Regions from separate parts of the Leuconostoc gasicomitatum LMG 18811 genome, predicted to be linked through region 1. Evidence: predicted binding sites of a transcription regulator. Region 1 holds the regulator's gene; each other region holds the start of a gene.
The links. The regulator Rex, encoded in region 1, represses fermentation and respiration genes when NADH is low (regulators of the CRP and FNR family bind a similar motif). The targets are predictions, from matches to a motif close to TTGTGAANTANTTCACAA.
Positions count from the first base shown of each region.

Region 2: the regulator Rex is predicted to act here: its motif matches at 1,030-1,047, upstream of adhP (alcohol dehydrogenase AdhP).
Region 3: the regulator Rex is predicted to act here: its motif matches at 1,262-1,279, upstream of adhE (bifunctional acetaldehyde-CoA/alcohol dehydrogenase).
Region 4: the regulator Rex is predicted to act here: its motif matches at 1,185-1,202, upstream of LEGAS_RS05400 (DoxX family membrane protein).

Region 1 is NC_014319.1:404,598-406,808, forward strand. It holds gene tsaD (tRNA (adenosine(37)-N6)-threonylcarbamoyltransferase complex transferase subunit TsaD) at 1-734, shown strand, start outside; gene LEGAS_RS02005 (redox-sensing transcriptional repressor Rex) at 897-1,547, shown strand; gene LEGAS_RS02010 (lipid II:glycine glycyltransferase FemX) at 1,553-2,211, shown strand, end outside.
Region 2 is NC_014319.1:287,856-290,066, reverse strand. It holds gene adhP (alcohol dehydrogenase AdhP) at 1-1,011, opposite strand, end outside; gene LEGAS_RS01405 (NADP-dependent oxidoreductase) at 1,182-2,084, opposite strand.
Region 3 is NC_014319.1:209,107-211,317, reverse strand. It holds gene adhE (bifunctional acetaldehyde-CoA/alcohol dehydrogenase) at 1-1,118, opposite strand, end outside; gene LEGAS_RS01065 (2-hydroxycarboxylate transporter family protein) at 1,378-2,211, opposite strand, start outside.
Region 4 is NC_014319.1:1,108,187-1,110,397, forward strand. It holds gene LEGAS_RS05390 (N-acetylmuramoyl-L-alanine amidase family protein) at 1-243, shown strand, start outside; gene LEGAS_RS05395 (hypothetical protein) at 243-542, shown strand; gene LEGAS_RS05400 (DoxX family membrane protein) at 603-1,115, opposite strand; gene LEGAS_RS05405 (5-formyltetrahydrofolate cyclo-ligase) at 1,280-1,819, opposite strand; gene glyA (serine hydroxymethyltransferase) at 1,824-2,211, opposite strand, start outside.

The DNA of each region.
Region 1 (2,211 bases):
GAGCAAAGACTTTTGCTTTAGCACATAACTTACCAATTATACCGGTTAATCATTTAGCAGGACATATTGCTGCTGCCAATTTTAATACACCAATTATATATCCAGCACTAGCATTAATGGTTTCTGGTGGACATACAGAGTTGGTTTTAATGCGCGAAGAAAATAGTTTCTTAGTTCTCGGAGAAACACGAGATGATGCTGCCGGAGAAAGTTTTGATAAGGTCGGGCGTTTACTTAAACTTCCCTATCCAGCAGGTAAAACAATTGACGATATGGCCCACCTTGGTCAAGCAACGATTAAATTTCCAACGGCTATGGCGCATGAGGATAATTATGATTTTAGTTTTTCTGGCCTAAAAAGCGCTGTGATTAATTATGTTCACCACGCAGAACAAAAAGGTGAAACGATTAATCGCAATGACTTGGCTACTAGTTTTCAAAATGCGGTTGTGGATGCCTTATTAGGTCGTACGCGTCGTGCGTTACAAGATTTTCCAGTGAAAAGTTTTGTTTTGGCAGGCGGGGTGGCAGCGAATTCACAATTACGCCAAACATTGTCAGAACTGTTAGAACAATTTCCAAATACACAATTTATACCTGTACCGCGACAATATACTGGAGATAATGCTGCGATGATTGGGGCAGCCGGTTATTGGAATTATAAAGAGAAAAAGTTCGCTGGATTAGACCTTAATACAAACCCTGGATTAGATTTTGAGTTACTTGAATCATAACAAGTTTGTGAATAACTCACTATCTTTTGATAAAGAGCCTGTTTTTATGGTATAATTGTTATGCAAAAGTTCACAAAGTGAATAAAACATGCAACATGAATATATGTCCGGATCTGTTAGAATTTTCTGATGAATCTGGCACACAATAAACTGGAGAAACTTATGACACAACAACCTAAAATTCCACGTGCAACAGCAAAACGATTACCTATTTATTACCGCTATTTGACGTTTTTACATGATGCTGGCACAAATCGCATTTCGTCAGCTGAACTGAGTGATGCCATTAAATTTGATGCAGCGACGATTCGTCGAGATTTCTCTTATTTTGGTGCCTTGGGTAAACGAGGTTATGGATATGACGTTAAAGCATTGCTTGATTTTTTTGCAAATGTGCTTGACCAAGATAGTTTAATTAACGTTGCTTTAATTGGTGCCGGCAACTTAGGGCAAGCTTTGATGAACTTTAACTTTCACCAATCATCAAACATGCGTATTTCTGCTGCATTTGATGTTGATGAATCACGTGCTGGTACGATTTTGGCTGGTGTACCAATATATGCCATGACTGATTTAAAAGAACAGATGACGGCACAGCGTATTAATATCGCGATTTTAACCGTTCCACAAGAAGTTGCACAAGATATCACAAATCAACTTGTTGATGCTGGTGTTAAGGGTATTTTGAACTTTACACCATTACGTGTAACTGTACCAACGGGTGTTCGTGTGCAAAACGTTGATTTAACAAACGAGTTACAAACATTGGTTTATTTTATTGATAACTACGGTTCAATTACGACAGGATTATAAATCGCATGACCATTTTAAATTTAAACGATACAGAAAAAGTTAACGCATATCAAAGTTTCGTACGTGAAGATCCACGTGGTCAAGTAACTCAAGACCCCTTGTGGGGAGAATTAAAAGCTAATTGGGGGCATGTCTATGTTTATCATGAAACAGATGGGCAAATAGATGCCGTCTTAACTGTGCTAACTGTTGAGGCTGTTCCAGGCAAACTATTGGGATACGCAGGTCGAGGCCCCATTGGAGACGTGACAAATATTGCGCTCATAAAATCGTTGCTTGAAGAAGCACTTGCGGCATTACCAGAAAATGTATTTTTAATCCGTTTAGATCCTGAAGTAGCGTACAGTGACATATTGAATGATGCTTACCAAGCAGCTGGATTTGTGACACGTAATCGCGATATTAAAAATATGCATGGTAATATACAACCTCGGAAAAATGTTGTTTTGTACTATGATGGTCGCGGAGAGGGTGCTGTACCAATTACCAATGATACTGAATTAATGACGCATTTTAAAAGAGACTATCGTAATCAAATCCGTCGTGCTGCAAAAGATGGCGTCACGGTGACGAGTGGTGATACACAAGATGATGTACGCGCATTTTTTGATACGTATGTGATGATGGCTGCTGCACAAAATATTACGCATAGACCAATAGATTA
Region 2 (2,211 bases), 120 kb from region 1:
GGCTTTCATCTCATCAATTACTTCGTTCATATCGTTAAAGTTAACTTTTTCTACAATGGGCTTAACTTTACCTTCGGCACCAAATTGAAAGGCTTCCTTCAAATCTGCACGTGTACCAACCAATGAACCACGGACTTCGATACCATCTAATACAGTTTTTGCAATGTTTAGAGCCATATCACCTTGTGGTAAGGCAACTGCGACCAATTTACCCATTGGGCGTAATGAGCTGACAGCTTGGTCAAATGCTGCTGCATTAACGGCCGTTACTTGTGCGTTATGAACACCACCTGTTGCCTTTTGCACTTCAGCAGCAACATCGGCTACTTTCTTACGATTAATCAAAACCTCAGCACCGTTTGCCTTGGCAGCAGCAAGCTTGTCATCATTGCCATCAATAACAGCAACATGTGCACCGAAAACATTATGAGCATACTGCACAGCTAGATTGCCTAAACCACCAGCACCATGAACGGAAACCCATTGTCCAGGCTTTGTTTCACCAACTTTAAGTGACTTATACATAGTCACACCTGCACACGTAATTGATGTGGCTTCAACTGGATCTAATCCTTCTGGTACTTTAACAGCATACTTTGCATTGACAACAGTCTGTTGTGACATTGCACCATCAACTGTATAACCTGAGTTACGGACTTTACGGCAAAATGTTTCATTCCCTGAAACACAATAATCGCATACACCACAAGCGTCATAGAACCAAGCAACTGACACACGATCACCAATTTTCAAGTAATCGCCCGCACCTTCCGCAAGCTTTGATACACGTCCAACACCTTCATGACCAATAACACGACGGAACTGACCATTTCGTTGACCTATTTCATTTGGATTGCCAAAATCAGCACCGGCAACATGCAAGTCTGTGTGGCACAAACCAACATATTCCATATCTACTAAAGCTTCACCAAATGTTAATGGCCTTGGTGTCCAATCATCAATTAAATCAACGTATCCATTTGGTGTTTCACGTACAACTGCTGCTTTCATAATAATACCCCTTTTTCCATGTGAACTAATTTACAAATTAATTGTACGCGCTTTTTTATTATTTGTAAAGATTACAGCTCTTTTTATTATTTATTTTGTCAGCGAAAGTGATTTGATTCACTTTCACTGACAAAATAAAAGTACGTGACACATCACGTACTACCAACACATTATTCAAAAGTTAACACTAATTTGCCTATTACATGTTTTAGAGTTTGAAATGTCTTCAAATTTTCAACATTAAACGGCTTAATGTCTGAAATAATTACCTTGATCTTATCCTCTGATACCAACTGAAGGAGATCTCTTAATTGTTCCCCATTTGATTTTAAGTAACCATGTGTAACGCGTACATCACTATCATCTCCAACAAGTGACACTAAACGGCCTGTTGGCTTTAATACAGACAACGCCTGTTTAAGCGTATCATGACCTATTGTATCCAAAATGACATCAACACCTTCTGGTATTATTTTAACCAATTGATCTGCACGTGCATCAATCACATGTAAATTCGAATCAAATTGTTTTAGGAAGCTGATACCTTCACCAACCGCTGTCGTGAAAATCTCATTTACCCCACGTAATTTAGCCATTTGTAACGCAGTCAAACCAACTGAACCAGCACCCCCTAATATTAATACAGACTCGTCTGCCTGGACATTCAAGTCTTCAGTGATTATTTGATAACCTGTTTGTGCACCCAATGCTAAAGCTGCTGCCTGTGCATAACTCACATTATCTGGTATTTTAGCCACAGTTTTGCGACCTAAAGCGACAAATTCAGCATAACTATTCAAATGTGGTGAAGCAGCTACTCGATCTCCAATAGTAAAACCAGTGACTTCTTCGCCTAGTGCAATTATTTCACCAGCCACAGATGACCCTGGAATTAAAGGTACTGTCTTTTCTTGACCCATTAATCCTTGTCTAAATTTCACATCATAAGGATCAATTGCTGTTGCGTGCTGTTTAACTAAAACTTGAGTTGGTTTGATAATCGGCTGCACAGCTGTTTTCGTTGCAACCAATACATCAACATCCCCATAATCAATCATTTCAATGGCATACATTTTATCACGCTTTCTACATCATTTTTAGATTTATAACCTTATTATATTGCAAACTACTAGTCATGTCGTAAACTTTGCTTAACATAAAAAGTACCATCTCCATTAGCGTCTAATATAAACGATCATG
Region 3 (2,211 bases), 200 kb from region 1:
TTTTCAACCTTATAAATTGAAAGTAACGGTGACAACTTTTCTGAAGACAAAGCTTCACCAATATTCTTTTGATCCAATTCAAACAGTAAGACATCTTTGCCTTCAGGAATTTTCACACCAGCTTGTTCAGCAATCCAACGGCCTGACATACCAGCAACTGGACCAGCAATGCCAAAGCCTTCGGCATTTGGCTTAAACACATAATCAGCAATTTTTTTGTAGTCTTTTTTAGGTACTAAATAAGCACCTTGATCCTGCATCTTTTGAAGCACTTCATCATAAATTGGGGCTTGAATGACTGCTGAATTCTCAGTAGCACAGATCATACCATTATCAAAACGCTTTGACAATAACAAATCAGATACCGCACGATCAGTATCAACTGTTGCATCTAGGTAAATAGCCCCGTTTCCAGCACCAACACCCATCGAAGGATTTCCCGACTTCAAGGCTGCATTAACCATTGCAGGCCCACCAGTAGCTAGAATAGATGCTATGCTATGATTTTGAATTAACGCACTAGTACCATAAAGTGATGGCTTTTCAATCCACTGAATAAAGTTTTCAGGTGCACCAGCTTTAACAGCTGCATCATAAACAATTTTGGCAGCAAGTGCCGATGATTTTTGTGCTTGTGGATGAAATGCAAAGATGATTGTGTTTCGTGTCTTAGCTGTTAGCATTGACTTGAAAATCGTTGTCGATGTTGGGTTAGTTGTGGGCACGATACCAGCCAAGACGCCTAACGGTGCAGCCAATTCAACTTTCCCTTGAATTTTATCTTCGCTGATGACACCAACTGTCTTATCAAACTTGATTGCGTTATAAACAGATTCTGATGCAAAACGATTTTTTGTATCTTTATCTTCAACAACACCTCGACCAGTTTCATCATAGGCTGCATGAGCTAATACTAAAGAATTTTCTGAACCTGCTAATGCCATCGCTGCTACGATTTTATCGACTTGTTTCTGTGTATAGGTCGAAAACGTTGCTAATGCTATTTTTGATTTTTCAACTAATGCTGCTGTCATTGCTTCAGCTTGTATTTGTAGTTCTGCTTTTTCTTCAGGTGTCAAAACCTTTTTTACGGGCTTTTTTACAATTGTATCTGCCATAATGATGTGCTCCTTTTATTGTTTGCTCATTACTTAACAATATAAGTATATAACACCCGTTTATAAAAAGCAAGTATTTTTATAAAAGTTTTTAATCTACTGTTATAATAGGATTTGTAAGCGCTTTCTATTATTTTTATAGATTGTGTATTAATTTACAATATATCTATGAAATACATCTTATTCCCTAAATTTATAATACACCATTACAGAAAAAAGATAAGTTATAAATAACTTATCTGTCAGATATGACTATATTTCATCTCATAAATGATACTAAAATTCCTGCAATAACCAAAACGAGTGCACCACCAATTCGATTTCCCATCTGTGCAAAAGCAATCAAATGCATACGATTTGATGCGGCCAAAACTGCAACGTTTCCAGTTCCTCCCATGCTATTATTAGCCAATCCTGCTGTGATAACTGATTCAACTGGATAAAGTCCAAACATCTTTCCTAAGAAAGCACTTGCTAATGATATAATGATGATACTAGTTACACACAAAACAACAAACTGCCAAGATAGTGCACTCAATAATAACTTAATATTCAACAATGATAATCCAACACCGGCAAGTAAAGCATGTGTCATATTCTTTACGACCAGTTGTCCGAACATAATCACTGATTCTTCATAATAAACGGGTAACAACCCGAGTGCCTTAATTAATACAATTGTTAAAATAATAAAAGCATAAGCGTTAATATTTGGGAAAAGGGCACTCAACATTGTGCCAAATACAAAGAATGATACCGAAATGACAAGACCCACACCCATCTGAATATAGTCTGGCTTCAATTCCTTTGCAACTTTTTCACTGCTATTTTTACTATGTAACAACTCTCCGTGTCCATTGTATTTACTCGTCATAAATATTTTAGAAACCAAACCGGCACTAATAATAGCCAATAAATTACCAAAAATAACTGCTGGAAATAACTGAGATAATATTGCTGCAGCTGGACGTCCAAACGCATGCGCATATATGCCTGACAAAGGGACGATACCAGCACCAACGCCACCTGCCATAATTGGTAAACTGATGTACAACACTGCGTGAGCAAACCCCTCACCAATTAGCATTCCCAT
Region 4 (2,211 bases), 700 kb from region 1:
GCATTGGTTACTGCGCTTAAAAATGCGCTCGATGGCCTACCCATTAACAATCGTGGTATTGATAGAACGCAGTATCTTGTATTAGACCATGTTACTCGGCCCGCCGTACTACTCGAACTAGGCTACATCAATAACCCAGAAAATTTTAAAAAAATTCGTACAGAAAAATATCAACAACAAATTGCAACTTTGGTCACCCACGGATTAACTACTTACTTTAAACAAAATACGGAGATAAAATAATGGCTTTATTTAAAAAAACAAAGCAAGCGTTTGAAGACAACATTGCTAATCAAACAACAGAGCAAGTAGAAGAACATTTGGATGGTATGATTGTTCAGCCATTTGCCTATAAAAAACTATTAATTATCTATCGTATTGAAGAATATCCAAGTACGAGTAATCATATTGATAATAAAATTCTAACTTTTGACAAAAAAGAACCGCTATCAGAACATCGTTACAATGACATCATCTCACGTTTAAAAAATGATGATAGTGATCGCATTTCTATTGTTAATATTTTGCCATTAGTGGATTAAAAATCATATAGCAACAAAAACGACACGCTTCTTTTTAAGAGATCGTGTCGTTTTTTGTCGTTATACTTTAATATCATTTTTCAAAAAAGGAAACTTTTGACGTAAATAAGGTGTAACCCAATGATCTAAACCAATTTTTCCAGAGTTATAGCCGCCAATCAACAAAAGCGCACCAATAATTATAAATGTCGGATTAACGGACACAACACCAGCGCCGAGATAAGAAAAATTCATGACTAGTCCAAAAAAGGCTGCAGCCAGTGTTAGTGTGCCAAATATTAAACCTAAGCCCACTAATAGTTCACCCCAAGAGACAAGAAATGAAAAAATTTCCGTATTTTTGCCATGGCTTGTTGTGACATTCAAAAACCAATCATACCATGGAAATGCCTTCGTCTTATCTGGTGTTAAGACAGGGTTTTTGATCGCACCTATAATTAGTCCAGAAGCATCAAATCCACCGCTAGTTGTTATTTTTTCCCAACCATCCAAGGTCCACTGATAGCCCAAATACACGCGTAAAATTGTTAAAATCCACATTGCGACTGGTGAGTTACGAAGCCATGTCATCATAATCTATTCTCCTTATACTATGCGTAGTCATCATAATTTCTATTACAAATAGTAAGTATATAGAACACATTGTGAAAAGTCAAACAATTTGATTTGAATAACATGACTTTAGCATAATGCGCATTTTATTATCTACAACAGATAGGTTAGTAATAATCATATTATTATTTTCTTTGACTCAAAATATGACTCACTTTTTGATCATGTCCTTCTAATGGTAAAGATGTCACAAGTTGCACGCCTAGAGCCAATGATACAGTATCACCACAAAATAGCGATAGAAAACGATCATAGTAGCCAGCGCCATAACCTAGTCGCTCCCCATATACGGTAAACGCTAGACCTGGTACAATTGCTAAATCAATCAAAGTAATATCGAAAATAGTGCTATCTATTGGTTCTTTAATATTCATTTGACCTAAATTAAAGTTAGAACCAGACGTTATTTCAACAAATACCATTTGCTTATTAATAATTTTAGGTACAACTGTTCGCTTACTTTCTGACCACGCACGAGCAATAATTGGTTGTGTATTGATTTCTGTGGCTGTACTCAAAAAAACAGCAATTATTTGGGCTTTTTGCCACTGATTGCTGCGAAATAGTAACTTTCGTAATGCCGTTTCCTCTTGCATGCGCTGAAATCCAACGTAATTAGCCAATCGCTGTTTTTGCAGAGTACGCACTATTTTTTTATCTAACATATCTTTATTCAAACAAATGTGTCATAGCTAAAATTTCAGTATCCTTTTTAACTTCTTTTAGTACTTTTAGATCATCATAGTTATGAATAGCTGTGACAATTAACTCGGCAACTTGTCGCGCATCAGCCTCGTTAAAGCCCCGTGTTGTCATCGCAGGTGTGCCAATTCGAATACCAGAGGTTACAAATGGACTCAAAGTTTCATTTGGTAACGCTTCTTTGTTTGTGGTAATCGAAACCGTATCTAACAATTCTTGTGTTTGCTTACCGTTTAAACCGGTTTTTGTCAAATCCAAGTTAAACAAATGATTATCTGTCCCGCCAGCCACAACACGAATGTCTTCAGTATGATTAAAAACATCAGCCATTGCTTGTGCATTTTTAATGACTTGT